4 regions of the Actinokineospora spheciospongiae genome follow, and region 1 is predicted to be linked to each of the others. Evidence: riboswitches for the same ligand, from Rfam matches in the RefSeq annotation. Region 1 holds a riboswitch; each other region holds the start of a gene.
The links. A riboswitch is a leader RNA that binds a small molecule or an ion and turns the genes downstream of it on or off. The one in region 1 is predicted to bind cobalamin.
Positions count from the first base shown of each region.

Region 2: it holds a riboswitch for cobalamin, as region 1 does, so the genes downstream of both, DFQ13_RS20150 (FecCD family ABC transporter permease) here and DFQ13_RS24080 (VWA domain-containing protein) in region 1, are expected to answer to the same signal.
Region 3: it holds a riboswitch for cobalamin, as region 1 does, so the genes downstream of both, DFQ13_RS13095 (FecCD family ABC transporter permease) here and DFQ13_RS24080 (VWA domain-containing protein) in region 1, are expected to answer to the same signal.
Region 4: it holds a riboswitch for cobalamin, as region 1 does, so the genes downstream of both, DFQ13_RS01585 (ABC transporter substrate-binding protein) here and DFQ13_RS24080 (VWA domain-containing protein) in region 1, are expected to answer to the same signal.

Region 1 is NZ_QHCP01000010.1:90,536-96,072, forward strand. It holds gene cobM (precorrin-4 C(11)-methyltransferase) at 1-723, opposite strand, end outside; gene cbiE (precorrin-6y C5,15-methyltransferase (decarboxylating) subunit CbiE) at 720-1,916, opposite strand; cobalamin riboswitch at 2,006-2,176, shown strand; gene DFQ13_RS24080 (VWA domain-containing protein) at 2,208-4,241, shown strand; gene cobO (cob(I)yrinic acid a,c-diamide adenosyltransferase) at 4,254-4,868, shown strand; gene DFQ13_RS24090 (cobyrinate a,c-diamide synthase) at 4,862-5,537, shown strand, end outside.
Region 2 is NZ_QHCP01000007.1:146,937-152,473, forward strand. It holds gene DFQ13_RS20140 (ABC transporter substrate-binding protein) at 1-1,033, opposite strand, end outside; gene DFQ13_RS20145 (ABC transporter ATP-binding protein) at 1,030-1,833, opposite strand; gene DFQ13_RS20150 (FecCD family ABC transporter permease) at 1,830-2,858, opposite strand; cobalamin riboswitch at 2,944-3,121, opposite strand; gene DFQ13_RS20155 ((2Fe-2S) ferredoxin domain-containing protein) at 3,238-3,921, opposite strand; gene DFQ13_RS20160 (alpha/beta hydrolase) at 4,209-5,537, opposite strand, start outside.
Region 3 is NZ_QHCP01000004.1:465,513-471,049, reverse strand. It holds gene DFQ13_RS13105 (ABC transporter substrate-binding protein) at 1-567, opposite strand, end outside; gene DFQ13_RS13100 (ABC transporter ATP-binding protein) at 564-1,334, opposite strand; gene DFQ13_RS13095 (FecCD family ABC transporter permease) at 1,331-2,356, opposite strand; cobalamin riboswitch at 2,424-2,545, opposite strand; gene DFQ13_RS13090 (acyl-CoA dehydrogenase) at 2,657-4,858, opposite strand; gene DFQ13_RS13085 (SDR family oxidoreductase) at 4,869-5,537, opposite strand, start outside.
Region 4 is NZ_QHCP01000001.1:379,311-384,847, reverse strand. It holds gene DFQ13_RS01600 (DUF998 domain-containing protein) at 1-612, opposite strand, end outside; gene DFQ13_RS01595 (lipase/acyltransferase domain-containing protein) at 609-1,847, opposite strand; gene DFQ13_RS01590 (isochorismatase family protein) at 2,009-2,560, shown strand; cobalamin riboswitch at 2,605-2,743, shown strand; gene DFQ13_RS01585 (ABC transporter substrate-binding protein) at 2,758-4,347, shown strand; gene DFQ13_RS01580 (ABC transporter permease) at 4,349-5,290, shown strand; gene DFQ13_RS01575 (ABC transporter permease) at 5,287-5,537, shown strand, end outside.

The DNA of each region.
Region 1 (5,537 bases):
GGAGTAGAGGTGGCTCTCGCAGAAGCCGCCGGGGTCGAGCACGCGGCCGACGACGATCACCGCGGTGCGCCGGATGCCCGCCGCGCGCACCTGCCCGGCGATGTCGGCGAGGGTGCCGCGCAGCACGACCTCGTCGGCGCGCGAGGCGTAGGCGACCACGGCGACCGGGCAGGTGGCGCCGTAGTTCGGCACCAACTCGGCCACGACCTCGTCGATGCGCTGCACGGCCAGGTGCAGCACCATCGTCGACCGGCTGCGGCCCAGCGACGCCAGGTCCTCCCCCGGCGGCATCGGCGTCGCCCGGGCCGAGGTGCGGGTCAGCACGACGGTCTGGCCGACGCCCGGCACGGTCAGCTCGGTCTTGAGCGCGGCGGCGGCGGCGGCGAACGCGGGCACCCCGGGCACCACCTCGTAGGGCACCCCGGCCGCGTCAAGGCGGCGCATCTGCTCGGCCACGGCGCTGAACACCGACGGGTCGCCGGAGTGCAGCCGGGCCACGTCGTGCCCGGCGGCGTGCGCGGCGAGCAACTCGGCCACGATCTCGTCCAGCGTCAGGTTCGCGGTGTCGACCCGGCGCGCGCCCGGCGGGCACAGCTCCAGCAGCTCGACCGGCACCAGCGCGCCCGCGTACAGGCACACCGGGGCGGCGGCCACGACCCGCTGCCCGCGCACGGTGATCAGGTCGGCCGCACCCGGCCCGGCCCCGATGAAGTGGACGGTCACTCGCTCTCCTTCACGGCTACCCACTGCGTCACCGGCATGGCTTGGCGCCACCCGGTGAAACCCCCGACCGGCCCGGCCCGGCCCACCGACACCCGGGTCAGCGTGCCGCCGACCTCGCCGTGCCAGCGCGCCACCAGCACCTCCGACTCCAGCGTCACGGCGTTGACCACCAGCCGCCCGCCCGGTCGCAGCGCCGCCCAGCACGCGGGCAGCACCCCGTCCGCCGTCACTCCCCCGCCGACGAACACCGCGTCCGGTTCCGGCAGCCCGGCCAGCGCACCCGGCGCGGGCCCGGTCACCACCCGCAGCTCCGGCACGCCCAGCGCCAGCGCGTTGCGGCCGATCCGCCCGGCCCGGTCCGCCCGGGGTTCCACCGCGACGGCCCGGCACGCCGGGTCCGCCCGCGACCACTCGATCCCGACGCTGCCCGACCCGGCGCCCACGTCCCACAGCAGCTCACCCGGCTCGGGGGCCAGCGACGACACGGTCAGCGCGCGGACCTCCCGCTTGGTGATCTGCCCGTCGTGCTCGAACACGTCGTCGGGCAGGCCCGGCACCCGCGGCAGCCGCCGCGCCCCCGGGTCGGCCGCGCACTCGACCGCGACCACGTTCAGCGGACCCGCCTCGCCCGACCACCCGGCGGCCGTCGCGGTGACCACGGCCTCGGTGTCCGCGCCGAGGTCGGACAGCACGGTCATCCGGCTGGACCCGAACCCCCGGTCGCGCAGCAGCGCCGCCACCGCCGCCGGGGTCCGCGAACCCTCGCTCAGCACCAGCACGCGGGCGCCCGGGTGCAGCGCCGCGTGCAGCCGCTCCACCGGTCGCGCCACCGCGCTGACCACGGCGACCCCGTCCAGCGCCCACCCCAACCGGGCGCAGGCCAGCGACGCCGACGACGGGTGCGGCAGCACGCGCACGGCGGTGTGCCGGGCCAGAGTGGTGCCGATGCCGTGGAACATCGGGTCCCCGCTGGCCAGCACGCACAGCACCGAACCGGCGTGCGCCGCGAGCAGGGCGGGGACGGCGGGCAGCAGCGGCGTCGGCCAGGCGACCCGCTCGGCGGTCACCTCGGGCGGCAGCAGGTCCAGTTGCCGGGGCGCGCCGAGCACGACCTCGGCGCGCGCGAGGGCCGAGCGGGACGCGGGCGCCAGCCCGGTCCAGCCGTCGGCGCCGATACCCACCACGGTGACCACGGGCGGCAACGCTAACCCACCCGGGCGGCCGACCAGTCGAGACGCGCACCACGTGGCTTGGCACCCGTCGGTGCGGGATGCGACGATCACGGGCAGACCAAGCAGGGTGTGCGGAGGAAACCGGTGCGATTCCGGTGCGGTCCCGCCACTGTGACCGGGGAGTTCTCCCGTCGAGGTGCCACTGGGGCGCGAGCCCCGGGAAGGCGGCGGGAGCGCGGCGATCCGGGAGCCAGGACACTCGCCCCCTGCTCGAGACCGACCCGGGCGCGGACCCGGAGTGAGGATCGTGGCGTGCCCAGTCCTGCCGGTTTTCCGTTCTCGGCCGTCGTCGGCCACGCCGACCTGCGGTTGTCCCTGCTGCTCAACGCGGTGCACCCGGCGATCGGCGGGGTGCTGGTGCGCGGGGAGAAGGGCACCGCGAAGTCGACCGTGGTGCGCGCGCTCGCCGCGCTGCTGCCCGCGCTGGCGGTGGTCGAGGGCTGCCGGTTCGGCTGCGACCCCGCCGCCCCGGACCCCGGCTGCCCCGATGGCCCCCATCTCGAACCCGATGCCGCTTCCCGGCCTGCGCGGTTGGTGGAGCTGCCGGTCGGCGCCACCGAGGACCGGCTGATCGGCTCCCTGGACCTGGAGCGCGCGCTGACCGAGGGCGTCCGCGCCTACCAGCCCGGCCTGCTCGCCGCCGCGCACCGGGGCGTGCTCTACGTCGACGAGGTCAACCTGCTGCACGACCACCTGGTGGACCTGCTGCTCGACGCCGCCGCCATGGGCCGCGCGCACGTGGAGCGCGAGGGCGTGTCGGTGGCGCACGCGGCGTCGTTCCTGCTGGTCGGGACGATGAACCCGGAGGAGGGCGAGCTGCGCCCGCAGCTCCTCGACCGGTTCGGGCTGACCGTGGAGGTGCGCGCGGCCCGCGACGTCGACACCCGCACCGAGGTGATCCGGCGGCGGCTGGCGTTCGAGGCCGACCCGGCCGGGTTCGCCGCGGGCTGGGCGGCGGCCGACGCCGACCTGGCCGCCCGGATCGCCGCCGCGCGGGCGGCGCTGCCGGGGGTCGCCCTGCCGGACGCCGAGCTGCGCCGGATCGCGGCGGTGTGCGCGGCGTTCGACGTGGACGGGATGCGCGCGGACCTGGTGCTCGCCAGGGCCGCGATCGCGCACGCCGCCTGGCGCGGGGCCGACGCGGTGGCCGAGGAGGACGTGGCGGTGGCCGCCCGGCTGGCGCTGCCGCACCGGCGCAGGCGCGACCCGTTCGACGAGCCCGGCATCGAGCAGGACCAGCTCGACCAGGCGCTGCGCGACGCCGCCGAGCAGACCGGCGAACCCGAGCGGACCGACCCGGACCCCGATCCCGATCCCGGCCCGGACGGCCCCGGCGGCGGCGCGCCCGACCCGGGCGACGGCCCGGCGGACGACTCGGGCCAATCCGACAGCCCGCCCCCCGACGGTCCGGCCCCCGAGGGCCAGGACACCCAGCCGAAGGGCGGGGGCGGCGGCACGCAGGCCCCCGCCACCCCCGACCCGGCGTTCACCGCCCGGCTGCTCCAGGTCGACGGCGTCGGCGAGGGCGCTCCCGGGCGCCGCTCCCGCTCCCGGGCGGGCTCCGGGCGGGCGCTGCGCGCGGCCACGTCGCAGGGCAGCGGCATCCACCTGGTCGGCACCATGACCGCGGCGGCGCCGATGCAGTTGGTGCGCGGGCGCAGCGGCCCCGGCCTGGTCGTGCGGCCCGACGACGTGCGGCGGGCGGTGCGCGAGGGGCGCGAGTCGAACCTGGTGCTGTTCGTGGTCGACGCCTCGGGATCGATGGCCGCGCGCAAGCGGATGTCGGCGGTGACCGGCGCGGTGATCTCCCTGCTGCGCGACGCCTACCAGCGCCGCGACAAGGTGGGCCTGGTGACCTTCCGCGGACCCGGGGCCGAGGTGGCGCTGCCGCCGACGTCGTCGGTGGAGGCGGCGGTGGCCCGGTTGCGCGCGCTGCGCACCGGCGGGCGGACCCCGCTGGCCGACGGGCTGCTGCGGGCTCGGGAACTGCTGCGGGTGGAGCGGCTGCGCGACCCGCGCCGCCGGGCGCTGCTGGTGGTCGTGACCGACGGGCGGGCGACCGTCGCGGCCCGGCCGGGTGGCGACGCGGTGGCCGACGCGGTGCGGGCCGCCGGGCTGGTGGCCGCCGACGGCGTGGCCAGCGTGGTCGTCGACTGCGAGTCCGGGCCGGTGCGGCTGGGGCTGGCCGGTCGGGTGAGCGCCGCGCTGGGCGGCACCGGGCTGCGCCTGGAGGAACTGTCCGCCGATGCCGTGGCCGGGGTCGTCCGCGCCGCGCGCGCAGCGTAAGGGGGTCCGACGATGCCGCAGGGCAAGCCGTCGGTGGTGCCGCAGGACGGGCTGACCACGCGCCAGCGCCGCAACCGGCCACTGGTCGTGGTGCACACCGGGGAGATGAAGGGCAAGTCCACCGCCGCGTTCGGCCTGGCGCTGCGCGGCTGGAACCAGGGCTGGGACATCGGGGTGTTCCAGTTCGTGAAGTCGGCGAAGTGGAAGGTCGGCGAGGAGAACGCGTTCCTGGCGTTGGGGCGGCTGCACGCCGAGACCGGCGAGGGCGGCCCGGTGCAGTGGCACAAGATGGGCGCCGGGTGGTCGTGGTCGCGCAAGCAGGGCGACTCCGACGACCACGCCGCCGCCGCCCGCGAGGGCTGGGCGGAGATCGCCCGGCGGCTGGCCGCGCAGACCCACGACCTGTACGTGCTCGACGAGTTCACCTACCCGCTCAAGTGGGGCTGGATCGACGTGGACGAGGTCGTGGCCACCCTGCGCGACCGGCCGGGGCACCAGCACGTGGTGATCACCGGCCGGGACGCCCCGGAGGCGCTGGTCGAGCACGCCGACCTGGTCACGCGCATGACCAAGGTCAAGCACCCGATGGACGCGGGCACCAAGGGCCAGCGGGGCATCGAGTGGTAGCCCGCCTGGTCGTGGCCGCCCCGGGGTCGGGCAGCGGCAAGACGACCATCGCGACCGGCCTGGTGGCGGCCCTGCGGCGGCGCGGGCACCGGGTGGCGCCGTTCAAGGTCGGCCCGGACTACATCGACCCCGGCTACCACACCGTCGCCGCCGGTCGCCCCGGCCGCAACCTCGACCCGGTCCTGGTCGGCGAGCACCGCGTCGCCCCGCTGTTCCGGCACGGCGCGGCGGGCGCGGACATCGCGGTCGTCGAGGGCGTGATGGGCCTGTTCGACGGCCGCATCGGCCACCACGTCGAGGCGGGCGGGTTCGGCTCGACCGCGCACGTGGCCGGGCTGGTGTCCGCGCCGGTGCTGCTGGTCGTGGACTGCCGGGGGCAGAGCACGAGCATCGCCGCGCTGCTGCACGGGTTCCGCTCCTACCGGCCGGGGGTGCGGATCGAGGGGGTGGTGCTCAACCAGGTCGGTTCCGACCGGCACGAGGAGGTGCTGCGCGAGGCGTGCCTGGACGTGGGCCTGCCGGTGCTGGGCGCGGTCCGCCGGGCGGGCGAGGTCGACGTCCCGTCCCGGCACCTGGGCCTGGTGCCCGCCGTGGAGCGCGGCGCCGAGGCGGTGCGCGCGGTGGCCGCCATGGGCGACCTGGTGGAGTCCTCGGTGGACCTCGACGCGG
Region 2 (5,537 bases), on a different contig from region 1:
AGCCGGGGAGGGTCAGGCGCGGCTCGACCCCGCTGCGCGGCAGCAGGCCCCGGGACTCCAACCCGGCGCGCAGGTGCTCGGCGGCGTCGATGTTCAGCGGGCTGCTCGTCCACATCGCGAACGGCAGGTTGAGGAACCGGCCCTCGACGACGGCGGGCAGGTCCCTGGTGGCGGGGTTCGTCCGCAGGACGTCGACCTTGTCCTGGTAGGACTGCCGCTTGTAGTCGACGAAGGCGATGAAGTCCGGGTCCGCGGCGACGATGCGCTCCCACGACACCGAGGTCCAGGACTCCTGGAGGTCACCGAGGGCGTTGCGCGCCCCCGCGGCCTCGATGATCGCCTGCGGGGCGCCGAAGGCCCCGCTGGAGTAGACGTCGGTGGTGCCGCGGTCGAACAGGAAGACCGTCGGCCGGTCCGGCGCCGCGGGGGCGGCGGCGAGCGCGTCGCGGCGGGCCCCGATGTCGGCCACCGCGGCCTCCGCCTCCCGGTCGCGCCCGGTGATCCGCCCGAGGTTGCGCAGGTCGGTGTCGAGGGCGGCCCAGGGTTCGACGGTGCCGCGCGCGTCACCGGAACCCCGCTTGCAGCCCTCGGTCGACTGGTAGGCCGCGATCGACCGCGCCGCCAACCGGTCCGGTGTCACGTCGGCGCCGTCGCTGAACCAGGAGACCACCACGTCGGCGCGCTGGGCCACGACGTTCTCCAGCGACGGCTGCCCGTCCGTGGTGAGGTTCAGCCCGTCGACCACCTCCGTGCCGTAGGCGGCCCCGAGCACGGCGCGGTCGTCGCCCAGGCTGCTCACCGCGGCCACCTGGTCCGCGGCACCGAGGGCGAGGACCGTGGCGACGCGGTTGCCCTGGTTGACGAACAACCGCTGCGCCGGGCTCGGGAACGGGACCTGCTCGCCGCAGTTGTCCACCGTGACCCGGTTCGCCGCGGCGGGCTGTTCCCCGCCGCCGCACCCCGCGAGGGCGGGGACCGCGGTCAGGAGCACGGCGCAGAGCAGGGCGCGCGGGCGTGGTCGGTTCGTTCTCATGGGTCGGTCCTCGTCTCGACGGGGTGCGGCGGTGCGGAACCGGGGCCGAGCACGAGGTGCTCAGCCCCGGTCCCGGGGTCGGTGATCCGGGCGGCGGCCACGGCGAAGACCTCCTCGACCGTGGCGGCGGACAACGCGGTCGACGCCGCGTCCACGACGCGCAGCGCGCCGCGGTGCAGGACCGCGACGCGGTCGAAGTAGGCCGCGGCGAGCGGCAGGTCGTGCATGGCGGCCACCACGGTTCGGCCGAGGCCGCGCAGCGTCTCCAGCAGCCGGGTCTGGTGGCCGACGTCGAGGTGGTTGGTGGGCTCGTCGAGCACCACGAGCCCACCGCCCTGCGCGAGGGCCCGCGCGAGCATCGCCCGGCGGCGCTCGCCGCCGGAGAGCTGGTCGCAGCGCCGGTCGACCGCGTGCGCCAGGTCGACGGCGGCCAGCGCGCCCGCGACGACCGCGTGCTCGTCGCGGCCCAGCGCCCACGGCCGCCGGTGCGGGACCCGCCCCAACGCCACCATCTCCCCGACGAGCAGGTCCTCCTGCGGTGTCTCCTCCTGGCCCACGTAGGCGATCAGCCGGGCGCGCTCGCGGGCGGGCAACGTGCGCAGGTCCCGCCCGCCGACGGCGACCACGCCGTCGGCCGGGGCGCGCAGCCCGCTCAGCGCGCGGACCAGGGTCGACTTGCCGCTGCCGTTGACCCCGACGAGCGCGAGCATCTGCCCCGGCTCGACGTCGAGGTCCACCCCGGACACGACCGTCCGCCCCGCGACCTCGCAGCGCACCCCGCGGCACCGCAGCGACGTCACCGGCCGCCCCCGGAGAAGCTGTAGTGCCTGCGTCCCATCAGGACCAGGAAGACCGGCGCGCCGATGAGCCCGGTCACCACGCTCAGCGGCATCTCCTGCGGTCGCACCAGCACGCGGGCCACGACGTCGACCCACACCAGGAACAGCGCGCCGCCGACGGCGGCGACCGGCAGCACCGCGGCGTGCCGCGCGCCGACCGCGACCCTGGCCAGGTGCGGCACCACCAGGCCGACGAACCCGACGCCGCCCGACACCGCCACGAGCACCCCGACCAGGACGGAGGACAGCAGGAACAGCCCGATCCGCACCCCGCGCACCGGCACGCCCAGCGCGGCGGCCACGTCCGGGCCGGAGGCGAGGGCGTCGAGCCACGAGTGCACGCCCACCAGCGCCGCGGTGGCCACGGCGACGGCGACCAGCGCGGGGCCGGTGTTGTCCCAGGTGGCCCCGGACAGGCTGCCCAGCAGCCAGTGCAGGACAGCCTGCGTCGCCTCCGGTTCGTCCCCGACGAACACCAGGAAGCTCGACACCGACGAGAACGCCGCGGAGAGCACCACGCCGGTGAGGACGAGCCGCAACGGGGTCAACCCGCCCTGGGCCAGCGCCACCCCGAACACCAGCAGCGCGGCCACCACCGCCCCGGCCAGCGCCCCGGCCGACAGCCCCCAGACCCCCAGCCCGCCGAACGCCCCCGCGACGATGACCAGCGTCGCGCCCACCCCGGCGCCCGCGGAGACGCCGAGCAGGTACGGGTCGGCCAGCGGGTTGCGGACCAGGGTCTGCACGACCGCGCCCGCCACCGCCAGCCCCGCGCCCACGACCGCCGCCAGCACCACCCGCGGCGCCCGCAGGTCCCACACGATGGCGTCGTAGACCCGGTCGGGGCCCGGGGTGCCGGTGAGGCCCGCCTCGACGGCCCGCCACACCCCGGCGGGCCGCAGCGACTCCGAGCCGAGCGTCAGCGACACCGCCATGCTCAGGACCAGGCAGACCGACAACGCCAGCACCAGGGGCAGGGTCGGCACCCTGCGCGTCCCGCTACCGGACACGCCACACGACGACGCGCACGCCGAACCCGCTCTCGCCAGGGGCTCATCCGCGAAGCCCGATCGGTCGACGACCGAGCCAGCAGGTCTTCGGACTCGGGTTCAGCCCGCCGGAACGCCTTCCCGGGCACCGGGGCCCAGTGGCACGTGTTCCGCCGGTCACCCTCACCGCTGCGCGACAGTCCCGGATTCGCACCGGGTTCCCTGGCCTTGCGGGCACGACTGGCTCGGGCAGAACCTAACACGGTCCCGGCCGCCGGGGACAGAGCCGTGTGACGTGGCCGTGTGACGTGGCCGTGTGACGTGGCCGTGTGACGTGGCCGTGTGACGTGGCCGTGGCTGTTGCCCGCGGTCGGGTTCAGCCCTGCCCGTGCGGCGGCGGCAGCGCCTCCGCGAGCGCGCCCGGCCTGCTGACGGGCCTGCGGGCGCCGCTGCGCGGATCGGCGGCCCAGGCGGCAACGAGGTCGCGCGCGCCCTGCGCGGTGACCGGCCCCCACCACTGGTCGTCGGAGGCCACCGCGACCACGGGCCCGTGGTTGCAGGGGTAGAGGCAGCCGGTGTGGGTGAGCAGCACCCCGTCCACACCGACCCCGCGCTCGCGCAGGGCGCGGGCGAGCGCCTCGGCGGTCTCGGCGGCCCCCCGCGCGCTGCACCGCGGTCCGTGGCAGACCAGGACGTGGCGGCCGTGCCCCGGCGCGGTGTCCCAGGCGGGAGAGGACAGACCCGCCTCCTCCCCGGTCACCGCCCGGTCCGCGACCGTGATGGCCAGCACCCCGGGGAACCTCCGCACCCAGTCCCCCGCGACCCGCCGCAACCACGACCGCGCGGGCGAGACGGTCCCCGCCGTGGGGACGGCCACCAGGCGCACGAGCGAACCGGGCTCGGTCGCCGCGAGGTCGTCGAGCACGTCGTGCAGGGTCGGCGCGCCGAGCTGCAGGTAGGCCACCCTGGCCCCCACCTCCTCGGCCAGGATTCGCAGATCGGTCTCCCGGTTCGCGGCGTCAGCCCCCATCCCCACCAGGACGAGACGGTGTTCTCGCACGCGACTGCTCCTCTGGTGTCCCGCCGGATGGACTCCCCGCCACCATCTCGGGTCGAACGCCTGAACGCAATACACAATGTGCGGAACGGGGGAATTGCGATCATAATTCCCCGAACACCAGAAACCGATTCACCAGCTTTGTCAGGAACAGAGCACGAACCCCTGGACTCGGCGTCCACCACGCCCTGACAAATGCCGCCCCGAAACCTGTCACCCGCCGCAGGAACCGGCCCCTTGTCCGAAAAGCGCGCCGCCTTTCTCCAATTCCGCGGACCGGGATTCCGCTGTCACGTCCCGCAGAGGACGTCGTGCGCCGGGCGCGTGCCGTCGACGAGGAAGGCGGTCACGGTCCGGTCCCCACAGGCGTTGCCGTTGGCCAGGTAGGCGCCGTGGCCGCCGGAGTCGACGCTGACCATGCGGGCCCGGTCGCCGAACGCGCGCCGCATCCGCAAGGCGCCGCTGTGCGGTGTCGAGGGGTCGCGCAGGTTGTTCACGAGCAGCACGTTCGACGGGCCGCGCGGGGTGATCCGAGTCGTCCGCTCGGCAGGCGGGTGGGGCCAGAACGCGCAGGGGAAGATGTTCACCGGCATCCCTGCGGTGAGTGGGTGCGCCAGGCGGTCCCGGTCCACGTCCCGCTGGTGGGCGCGAACCGAATCAGGCCACTCCACGTCGTTGCACAGGGTGCCGATGGCGACGGCCGTCGTGTTCTGCTGAACGGGTTCCGGCGGCGCGGGCAGGCTCGGCAGCGGCCCGGACGCCATCGCCGCGCGCATCAGCCCGGCGAGCCGGGGGAAATCGGCGTCGGAGTACAGCGCGGGGAGCATCGTGCTCCGCAGGACGTTGCCGGTCAGCCACGGCGGGTTGGCGCCGGGCCAGGGCAGCGGCTGCCGGGCCAGGCCCGCCGCGAGCCGCAGGAACGTCTCCCGCACAGCGGTCGCGTCCGCGCCCAACCCGTATTCGGTGTGCCGAGCCGCAGCCCACGCGGCGAAGTCCGGGAAGCGGTCCTCGACACCGACGCCGTAGTTCGCCGCCCACCCGCGCGCCACGCGGCGGGGATTCGGGTCACCGCTGCTGTCCAGCACGACCCGGTCGGTGCGCTCGGGGAACATCGTGGCGTACACCGCGCCCGCATAGGTGCCGTACGAGACGCCCCAGTAGGAGATCCGCTCCTCGCCGAGTGCCCGGCGGATGCGGTCGATGTCCCGCGCCTCGTTCCGGGTGCTGATGTGGCGCAGCAGCTCCCCGCCGTCGCGCCCGCAGGTCTCGGCGATCCGCCGGGCCCGCTCGACGTTGCCCGCGATGTCCCCGTCCGGCGCGGGCCAGGGGTAGAGGTGGGCCGGGGCGATGTCATCACCCGCCAGCCTGCACGACACCGGCGTGCTCCGCCCGACCCCCCTCGGGTCGAACCCGACGAGGTCGTACCGGTCGAGCAACTCGACCGGCAACCGCGAGACGTACGCGCTGGGCCGGTTGATCCCCGAACCGCCCGGTCCGCCCGGGATGAGCAGCAGCACCCCGCGCCGCGACCCGGCCTTCGCGGTCCGAATCCGCGAGACAGCCAGCTCGACCTGATCCCCGTCCGGCGCGCCGTAGTCCATCGGGACCCGGACAGTCGC
Region 3 (5,537 bases), on a different contig from region 1:
GTCGAGGTCGGTGAGCACGTCCGCGGCCCGGGGAGCGCGGCCGGTGATGGTGCCGAGGTTGGTCAGGTCCTCGCGCAGTGCCTGCCACGGGTCGACGATCCCCCGGGCGCGTTGGCCGTCCTGCTGCCTGCAACTCTCGGTGAGGATGTACGGGGCGATGCCCTGGGCGCGCAGCGAGTCGGGGGTCAGGCCCTTCTCCTCGCTGTAGCCGTAGTTCCACCCCGCCACCACCACGTCGGGGCGTTGGGCGACGATGGTTTCCTTCGACGGGTACTGCGGGGCGACCTGCTTGAGCGCGTCCACGGCCGGGCCGTAGTGCGCGCGCAGGGTCGCGGCGTCGCGCTGGAGGCTGGACACGGCGGCGACCTGGTCCTGGGCACCGACGGCCAGCACCATGGCGATCATGTTGCCGTCGTTGACGAACAGGCGTTGCGCGGGCGCGGGGAACTCCTCCGCCGTGCCGCAGTTGGTCACCGTGGCGGTGCCGCCGCCCCGCGGTTGTTCGGGTGCGCTGCCGCACGCGGTGAGCGCGAGCGCGCAGGCGAGCAGGACGGGAGTGCGGTTCACGAATCCTCCAGGGACATCAGCAGGTGGGTGCGTCCGGTGTGCGGGTCGATCACCGGGGTGGCGCGGACACCGAAGGCCGCGCGGACCACCTCGGAGGCAAGCGCCTCCGCGGGCGGGAGCGCGGGCGCGGTCCGTCCACCGTGGACGACGATCAGGCGGTCGCAGGTGGCCGCGGCCAGCGACAGGTCGTGCATGGCGACGACGACGGTGCGGTGCAGGCCGCGCAGCAGTTCGACCAGGCGCAGTTGGTGGCCGACGTCGAGGTGGTTGGTCGGTTCGTCCAGCACCAGCACCGGGGCCCGCTGGGCCAGTCCGCGCGCCAGGGACACCCGGCGCCGCTCGCCGCCGGACAGGTCCTCGACCGGTCGCCGCGCCAGGTCGGCGAGGCCGACCTCGGCCAGGGCCGCCAGCACGATCGGCCGGTCGGCGTCGTCGGTGTCCCACGGCGCGGCGTGGGGCACGCGGCCGAGGGCGACCGCTTCGCGCACCAGCAACCCCGAGGGGAGGTCTTCGTCCTGGCCGACGAACGCGACCCGCCGGGCCCGGGCCCGCGCGGGCAGCCGGTGCAGGTCCTCCCCGTCGACGAGCACCCGCCCCCGGGGCGGTCGGGTGATCCCCGCCAGCGCCCGCAGCAGGGTCGACTTGCCGCTGCCGTTGGCCCCGACCACGCCGACGACCTGCCCGGGCGCGATGTCGAACGCCACGTCGACCAGCACCGCCCGGCGGCCCACCGCGCAGGTCAGGCCCACCGCGCTCAGCGCGCTCATGCGCCGAACCGGTAGCGGCGCCTGCCCAGCAGGGCCAGGAACGCCGGGGCACCGATGAGGCCAGACACGACGCTCAGCGGGATCTCGGTGGGCCGCACGGCGACTCGGGTGACCACGTCGACCCACACCAGGAACAGCGCCCCGCTCAAGGCCGCGACCGGCAGCACCGCCCGGTGCCTCGGACCCACCAGCAGCCGCGCGGCGTGCGGGACGACGAGCCCGGCGAACCCGATGCCGCCCGAGACCGCGACCAGGACACCCACCAGGACGCCCAGCGCCACGAACAGCCCGACCCGGACCCGGCGCACCGGCACCCCGACCGCCGCCGCGGTGTCCGGTCCGACGAGCAACGCGTCCAACCACCGGCTGCCCAGCAGCAACAGCACCACCACCGCGGGCACCACCGCGGCGGGCAGCAGCAACTGCTGCCAGGTGGCGCCTGCCAGGCTCCCCAACAGCCAGAACAGGACCGACTGGGCGGCGGCGGGGTCCGGGCTGCGGAAGACCAGGTAACTGGCGAGCGCGGAGAACATCGACCCGAGGACGGTCCCGGTCAGCACCAGCCGCAGCGGGGTCAACCCGCCCTGCGCGGTGGCGACCCCGAACACGATCAGCGCCGCCGCCAGCGCACCCACCAGGGCACCGGCGGTCAGGGCGAAGATCCCGGCCGAGGCGAACAGCCCCGTCGTGATCACCGCCGTGGCGCCCACCCCCGCCCCGGAGGACACCCCGAGCAGGTAGGGGTCGGCCAGCGGGTTGCGCACGAGGGTCTGCATCCCGACGCCCGCCACGGCCAACCCGGCACCCACCAGGGCGGCGAGCAGCACCCGGGGCACCCGGAACTGCCAGACGATCGTGTCGGCGGCGAGGTCCACCGCGATCCCGCCGTGCAGCCGCCCCCACAGCGCGCGACCCACCTCGGACAGCCCCAGCGGCTCGGCGCCGAACGCCGTGGACAGGACGAGGCTGAGCCCGAGCACCACCACGAGCACGGAGGCGGTGGTGCCGACGCGGAGCCTCACCCGCGCCCGGACCGGGTGCGGTTCCCCTCGTCGTCCGTCATCGTGACCTCCTCGTGGCTTGCGCGGCCTGGGAACACCAGCGACGGGGAGGGGTCTGGCTGCCGGTCGTCGGTGAGGACGACCGGTCACAGTGGCGCGACCGCTCCGGATTCCCACCGGATTCCCGCACCCGTCACCGACAGCCTAGGCACCCCCACCGGTGCCCCCCGGAACCGGCCCGGGTTCGCCGCGCACCGCCATCGGCAGGACGCGCGAACCCGAGCGGCCCTCGACGCCGCCCGTTCCCGGTGCGGGCCGCAGTCAGGCGGCGTCGCGGGGCAGGCCGAGCATGCGTTCGCCGATGACGTTGAGCTGGACCTCGGTGGTGCCGCCGTAGATCGTCATGGCGCGGCAGGCCACGACCTGGTCCATCCACCGGTCGCTGGGTTCCCCGGAGACCGCCACCACCCCGGCGATCCCGAGCTGTGCCACGCAGAACTCCGCGATCTGCTGCCCGAAGCGCATGCTGAGCAGCTTGCCGACGCTCGACGTCGTGCTCACGTCCACCCCGGAGAGCTGCTTGAGCACCGTACGGGCACCGAGCAGGTCGAGGACGTGGTTCTCGCAGGCGAACTCGCCGACCCGGTTCAGCGCGGTCGCGTCGAGGTCGCGGCCGTCGACGAATTCGAGCAGGTCCGCCAGCGTGGGATAGGAGGCGTTGCCCCGGCCCAGGGCGACGCGTTCGCTGGACAGGGTCGCGCGGGCGACCGTCCACCCCTGACCGGGTTCCCCGACGACGCAGTTGTCGGGAATGAACACGTCGTCGAGGAAGACCTCGTTGAAAAGCTGGGAACCGGTCGCCTCGCGCAGCGGCCGCACGGTGATGCCGGGGGTGGACATGTCGAGGATGAAGTAGGTGATGCCCTCGTGCTTGGGCGCGTCCGGGTCGGTGCGGGCGATGAGCATGGCCCAGTCGGAGAACTGGGCGACCGTGGTCCAGATCTTCTGGCCGTTGACCTTCCACCCGCCCTCCACCCGCGTGGCCCTGGTGGTGAGGGAGGCGAGGTCGGAACCGGCGCCGGGTTCGGAGAACAACTGGCACCACACGACTTCACCGCGCAGGGTCGGCACCACCACGCGCTGCTTCTGCTCCTCGGTGCCGAAGGCGACGATCGGCGGGACCGCCCAGCCGCCCATCAGCAGCTCCGGCAGCGGGATGCCCGCGTGCTTCAGTTCCTCGCTGATGACGACCTGTTCCAGCGGGTCCGCGCCGCGGCCGTGGGGGCGGGGCAGGTGCGGTTGGACCCAGCCGCCGTCGCCGAGCGCCACCAACTGCTCGTCCGGGTCGAGCGCGGCGATCGCGGCCAGTTCCCCGCGCACCGCCTCGCGGATCGCCTCGGCGCCGTCGGGCAGGTCGATGCGGACCCGGCGGGCGTCGCCGCCCAAGGCGTGCCGGGCCACTTCCGCGGACCACTGCGCGCTGCCGCCGAGCAGGCCGCGCAGCGTCAGCGCGCGCCGGTAGTACAGGTGGGCGTCGTGTTCCCAGGTGAACCCGATGCCGCCGAGGACCTGGACGCAGTCGGCTCCGCAGCGCACGGCGGCGTCGGGGGCGACCACCGCGGCCACGGCGGCGGCGAAGTCCGCGGTGTCGTCGCCCGCGTCCAGCGCGCGGGCGGCGTCCCAGACGCTCGCGCGGGCGCGTTCGAGTTCGACGCCCATGGCGGCGCACTTGTGCTTGACGCCCTGGAACTGGCCGATCGGGCGTCCGAACTGGACCCGCACCTTCGCGTACTCGGCGGCGGTCGTGGTGCACCAGGACGCCACGCCGACCGCTTCGGCGCCGAGCACGACGGCCGCGATGGAGCGGACCCGCTCGGCGCTCAGGTCGCGCAGCACCCGGTCCTCGGGCACCGGCACCGGTTCCCGCGTGGCGACCAGGGCGGAGCGGCGGATGACGTCGAGGCTGTCGCGCTCGCGGACGTCGAGGTCCGCCCGGTCGAGGACGACCCACCGGAGCCCGTCGTCGATCCGCGCGGGCAGCACGAGGACGTCGGCCACCGCTCCCCCGAGCACGCCGGTGGTGGAGCCGGTGACGGTCACGCCGTCCGGGCCTGCGGTCGCCGTCAGTGGTTCGGCCAGGCCGACCGCGGCGGTGGTCGAGCCGTCCGCCAAGCCGGGGAGCAGGTCGCCCCGCACCTTCGCGGTGGAGGCGACCAGCAGCGCGGAGGCGAGCGTGGTCGGCAGCAGGGGGCCGGGCTGTGCGGCCCGGCCGAGCGCTTCCAGGACGACCGCCAGTTCCAGCAGCCCGGCGCCCGCGCCGCCGTGCTCCTCGGGCACGTGCAGGCCGAGCAGGCCCTGGGCGCCCAGCGCACCCCAGAACGGCGGCAGGCTCTCGCGGTCGGCGTCGACGGCGGCGCGCAGGACGTCCGCGCCGAGGTGTCGGGCGGCGAAGCCGCGCACGGAGTCGGCGAGCGCGGTGTGTTCCCCGGTCAGGCCGAGGCCCAGCTCGTGGGCGGTGGTCATGGTGTTCCCCTCAGGCCCAGTCGGCCAGTTGTTCGTCGATCCCCGCCACCGTCCACGGGCCGTCGGTCTCGACGGTCCGCTCGCCCCGCCAGCCGCGCAGCTCGGAGATCGCGCCGCCCTGGACCGAGAACACCTTGCCGGTGAACGGGCACTTCTCGGTCGCGAGGTAGGCCACCATCGGGGCGATGTTGGCCGGGTCGAAGGCGTCGAACTCGCCTTCTTCGACCTCCTGGGCGAACAGCGCGCCCATGCCCGGGGTCGCCAGGGTGAGCCGGGTGCGGGCGATCGGGGCGATGGCGTTGACCCGGACCCCGTAGCGGTCGAGTTCGTCGGCGGCGACCAGGGTCAGCGCGGCGATGCCCGCTTTGGCGGCGCCGTAGTTCGACTGCCCCGCGTTGGGCATGAAGGTGCCCGAGGCGGACGCGGTGTTGATCACCGACGCGCGCACGGTCTCCCCTGCCTTGGCCCGCCCCTTCCAGTACTCGGCCGCGTGCCGCAGCGGGGCGAAGTGCCCCTTGAGGTGCACGGCGATGACGGAGTCCCACTGCGCCTCGCCCATCCCGGCGATGAACGCGTCGCGCAGGATGCCCGCGTTGTTCACCAGGACGTCCAGCCCGCCGAACTCCGACACGGCCTGCTCGACCAGCGCCTTGGCCCCGGCCCAGTCGGCGACGTTGTC
Region 4 (5,537 bases), on a different contig from region 1:
CGCCTGGATCGTGTAGACCGACAGGCGCTCCCAGATGCCGTCCGGCAGGAGGTCGATCGCGGTCGTCCCGGAGTCGACCACGAGCATCACCACGCTCACGATGCCCACGACTCCGAGGGCGAGGCTCAGGGCTGAGACGCCGTGGCGTGCTGTGCGGCTGGCGATGATCGCGGTGAGGTTGCCACCGATGATGGCCATGGCCGCGCCGATGACGTGGAAGGCGGCAAGTCCGCTCTCCAGGGCTTCCTGGCTGCCGGAGAAGATGCCGACCAGGGCGATCCCGACGCCGTGGACGACCGCGAGCACGACGAACCAGCGGCGGTGCCGCACGGGCGCCGCTCGGGCGGCGAGGAGCGCGGCGACAACGAACAGGACGCCGTGGGCGATGAAACCCGCGTTCATGACCGCGTGCAGCGGTGAGTCGATCGCACGCCCGTCGACCGTCGCGACCTCCGGGACGCCGAGGTCGCTGATGTAGTTCGTCGCGTAGGAATAGCCCGGGAACGCTGATGCGGCGATCGCCTCGGCGATCAGGTATACCGCCACCGCCAGGAGCCAGCAGGACACCGCGCCTGCCAGCAGGGCGCGGGAGGCCGGTTGCCCGGTGCTCACGGGGTCTGGAGGGTGGCGACCAGGCGGTCCAGCACCTGGGGGTCGTTGGGGAGGGCGAAGTGGTCCACACCGGGGTTGTCGGTCAGGGAGAAGTGGTGGTGGCGCATGGCGTTCCAGACGCGGACGGCGTCGTTGGTGAGGTCTTCCTGGTTGCCGTCGCCGTCCCGGGTGAGGAACTGGGGCGGGGTGAGGAGTTGGCCGGTGCGGAGGTCGGGCAGGGTGGCGCCCACCACCGTCGACAGGCCGGAGCCCTTCTCCGCGTGGACGTCGACGTTCGGGAACCACCGGGGGCTGGTGAACTCCACGAATCCCACGTAGTGGCGGGCGATCTCGGCCGCGACGGGGAGGTTCGCGTCGGCGAGGAGGCGGGGGTGGTCGCGGGGCGTGTAGGAACGGCCCGTCGACCGGTCGGTGAGGACGACCTCCCGGTCCCCGAAGACCTCGGGGTCGGCGGCGCTCATGTAGGTGGAAGGGGCGGCCTGGTACATGCGGGCGCTGCTCTCGGCGTTCTCGACCGTGGTGGGGTAGCCGAAGTCCTGGATGTTCAGGCCGGTGAACAGGGTCGGGTACAGCAGGCCCTGGCCGGGGAAGTTGCCCGCGATCGGGGTGAAGCCGTGGATGTGCCGATCGCGCCACTCGCGGGTGGTGTGGGTCAGGAGGTAGTGGGCGTACAGCGGGCCGTTGGAGTGGCCGACGAGGTGGACCTTCCGGCCGCCGTTGGCGCGCACGGTGTCCTCGATGAGGCGCACGGTCCGGGGCAGGAAGCCGCCCATGTCGGGGGTCAGGCGCGAGTCGTAACCGGCCACCCGGATGTCCCGGTCGCGGACGTAGCCCACCGACTCCAGCCTGCGGTACATGGTTTCGTAGAAGGGGGCGCTGGAGGTCCGTCCGAAGTCGACCAGGCGCACGCGCACCCCGGGTTGCTCGGAGAAGCGCGCGGACATCGGCACCGCCCGGTCGGCCCTGTACCGCAGGGTCAGCAGCTTGTCCTGGCACACCTGGCTGAAATCGGCGCTCGGCCGGTCGTTGCGGTACCAGTCCTGGAAACGGCCGGTCCTCGGGCACTCCGGCGCCGCCGTCTGGCCCGCCACCACGACTTCCAACCTGTTCAGGTGGAAGGCCGGGAACAGCACCACCGGCACCCGCCCGACCGGGGCGGCCGAGGCCACACCGGCGAGCCCCGTCAACGACAACAGCACGACCAGGGCGATTCGCGCCCACACCTTCGCCTTCACCGGCAGTTCCCCCGACTCGCACTCGACCACGAGCCGCCAAGGGTACCGGTGCGTGATCGGATTCGCACTCTTCGTATCCACAGGCCGTTCCGCCGCGAGAACCCGGCAATTCTGTCGGTGCCCGGTCCTACGGTGGACGCACACCGACCCCGAGGAGCGACATGACCACCCTGACCGACCGCCCGAACACCGCGCTGCTCGTCATCGACGTCCAGAACGGGGTCATGGCGGGGACGCACAACCGGGAGGGCGTCATCGCCAACATCGCCACCCTGGTCGACCGGGCCCGCGCGGCGGGCACGACCGTCGTGTGGGTGCAGCACCACTCGGACGAGTTCCCCCGGGGCAGCGAGAAGTGGCAGTACGTCCCCGAACTGGTCCAGGACGAGTCAGAACCGTTGGTGCACAAGGCCTACGCCGACTCCTTCGACGACACCGACCTGGAGGCCGTGCTCGCGGCACACCGGGTGGGCAGCCTCGTCGTCAGCGGCGCGCAGACCGACGCGTGCATTCGGGGCACCCTGCACGGGGCGATCACCCGAGGCTACGACGCGACGCTCGTGGCCGACGCGCACACCACCGAGGACCTCTCCGAGTGGGGCGCACCGGCGCCGGACAAGGTGATCGACCACACGAACCTCTGCTGGGACCACCACACCGCTCCTGGGCGCCGGGCGGGAACGGTCAAGACCGAGTCCGTCACCTTCGGCTGAACCGGAGCGGACGTCGCACCGTGCCCGGAGTCACGTGCCACCGGGCACGGGCCGTGGGCTACGGTCCTCGCACAACCGAACAGTCCCCCGGCGGGGGAAGCCGGTGCGAATCCGGCGCTGACCCGCAACCGTGAGTGGCCGCGCGCCACGAGTCGGAATGCCCGCCCGGGAACACGAACAACCCTGTCTGTCGCGGAGTGCGGAACGGGTCCCCGTTCCGCGCCGCGCGGACGCCCGGGACAGCACTCGCCGTCCCGGAGGTCGCCACCATGGTCCAGTTCTCCCGCCGCGCGCTGCTGGGCGGTGTCCTCGGGGCCGCCGTCCTCGGTCCCCTGACCGCCTGCGCGGGCCCCGGTCCCGCCGCGTCCGGGCGACTGCGGGTCGCGTTCGCCGCGGGCGGGTCGAAGGAGACGCTGGACCCGGCGCTGGTGTCGCTGTTCGTCGACCAAGCGCGGGCGAAAGCCCTGTTCGACACCCTCGTTGCCTACAACGCGGACATGTCGCTGCGGCCCCGGCTGGCCGAGTCCTGGGAGAGCGACCCCACCGGGCGGCGGTGGCGGGTCAAGCTGCGGAAAGCCGCGTTCCACGACAACAAGCCGGTGACCGCCGAGGACGTGCTCCACAGCCTGCGGCGGGTGGCCGACCCGGCGGTGGCGTCGTCGTCGCGGCAGTACTTCGCCACGGTGGACTTCGGCGCGAGCCGGGCGCTGTCCCCCACCGAGGTGGAGTTCGTGCTGGCCGCGCCGGACTTCGAGTTCGCCTCGGGGCTGGGCGCTCCCGGGACCGAGATCGTGCCCGCGGGGACCACGGACTTCACCGCCCCGGTCGGTTCGGGGCCGTTCCGCTTCGGGTCCTTCACCCCGGGCGGCCCGGCCGTGTTCCACGCCTGGGAGGGTCACTGGGAGGGTCGGCCGACCGTGGCGGAACTGGAGTTCGTCCCGGTCAACGAGGAGGCGGCGCGGGTCAACGCCCTGCTGTCCGGCCAGGTCGACTACGCCCACGACCTGGCGACGGGCACCGCGGCCCGGCTCACCGGCGAGTCCGGGGTGTCGCTGCTGGAGACGAGGCTGACGACCATGCAGGGCGTGGCCCTGCGGCTCACCGAGCCGCCATTCTCCGACCCCCGGCTGGTGCGGGCCGTGCTGCTGGGCGTGGACCGCGACGAGCTGAACCGGATCGCCCTGTCCGGGCGCGGCGAGGTGGGCAACGACCTGTTCGGCAAGGGCCTGCGCGGGTACGCCGCCGACCTGCCCCAGCGCAGCCGGGACGTGGACGCGGCCCGCGCGCTGGTCCGCGAGGCCGGTGCCGAGGGCTTGGCGTTCCCGCTGGAGACCAGCGACATCGACCCCTGCTTCGAGACGGCGGCGACGCTCATCTCCCGCCAGCTCTCGGAGATCGGCCTGGTCGTCACCCCCAGCACCCGCGCGTCGAGCACCTACTTCACCGAGATCAAGACCAAGGGCGTCGCCGCGCACACCCGCACCGCCACCCTGCCCGTGCCCACCTTCCTCAAGCAGCGCTTCCGCACCCGGGGCTCCAGCAACACCAACGGCTTCACCTCCCCCGACTTCGACGACCTGCTGGACCGCGCCGTCGCCACCGCCGACGAGCGGCAGCGGCTGGCCCTGCTCGCCGAGGCCCAGCGGATCACCCACGACCGGGCCGGGCTGCTCGCCTGGGGGTTCAGCAACTGGACGGTGGCCACGTCGAAGCGGGTGTCCGGTGTGGTGGGCGCCCCGCCGAACACCGCCGACTGGGCCAGGTTCGACCGCGTCACCCTGTCCTGAGGTGCCGGGCTACCCGGCCAGGCGCCTGGGGCTGGCCGCGGTGCAGGCGCTGGTCGTCCTGGTGGCCACGTTCGGCATGACCGCCCTGCTCCCCGGCGACGCGTCCTCGGTGGTGCTGACCGAGCACGCCGCACCGGAGGACGTCGCGGTCGTCCGCGCCCGCCTGGGCCTGGACCAGCCGCTGACCGTCCGATTCGGACGCTGGATTTCCGGCCTGTTCACCGGTGACCTGGGTGAATCCCTGGTGACCGGCCTACCGGTGGCGGAGGAGATCGGTCGCCGCTTGGCCGCCACGGCGCTGCTCGCGGGGGTCACGCTGCTCGTGCTGCTGCCGCTGGCCCTGCTGGTCGGGGTGGCGAGCGGGCTGCGGGAGGGCTCCCGGGTGGACCGGGTGCTGACGTCGGTCGCGGTGCTGCTGCACGCGGTGCCGGAGTTCGTCCTCGGCCTGCTGCTGGTGGCGGGCCTGGCCGTGCACGGCGGCCTGTTCCCGGCGACCGCGGCCGGGGTGGACCTGCTCGCCCGGCCGGAGGTGCTGGTGCTGCCGGTGACCGTGCTGGTGGCGCGGCAGCTGTGCGACCTGGCGCGGCAGATCCGCATCGGCGTGGCGGAGCACAGCGCGGGCGAGGTGGCCGGGCACCTGCGGTTGCTCGGCCTCCCGGAGCACGCGGTCGTGCTGCGCCACGTGCTGCCGGGGGCCTCGGCGCCGGTGGTGCAGCAGCTCGCGCGGACGGTGGAGGGTTTGCTCACGGGCGCGGTGGTGGTGGAGTCGCTGTTCGCGGTGCCGGGGTTGGGGACGGGGTTCGTGGAGGCGGTGCAGAACCGCGACATCCCGCAGATCCAGGGGTACGTGCTGGTCTTCGCCGGGGTGGTGGTGCTGGGCAACCTGGCGGCGGACCTGGTCGCCCACCGGCTGACCCCGCGCCGGGAGCTGGTGCTGCGGTGAGCCGGGCGCTGGGGTGGGTGTTGCTGGTGGTCCCGCTGCTGGTGGCACTGGGCGGACCGCTGGTGGCCGGGTCGGTCGACCCGGTCGGTGCGCCGTCGGCGCCCCCGAGGGCCGGGCACCCGCTGGGAACCGACGTGCTGGGGCGCGACGTGCTGGCGGTGGTGCTCTCCGGCGGCCTGTCGGTGGTGGGGTTCACCGCGGCGGCGCTGGGGCTGGCCTACGGCGTCGGCGTGCCGGTCGGGTTGGT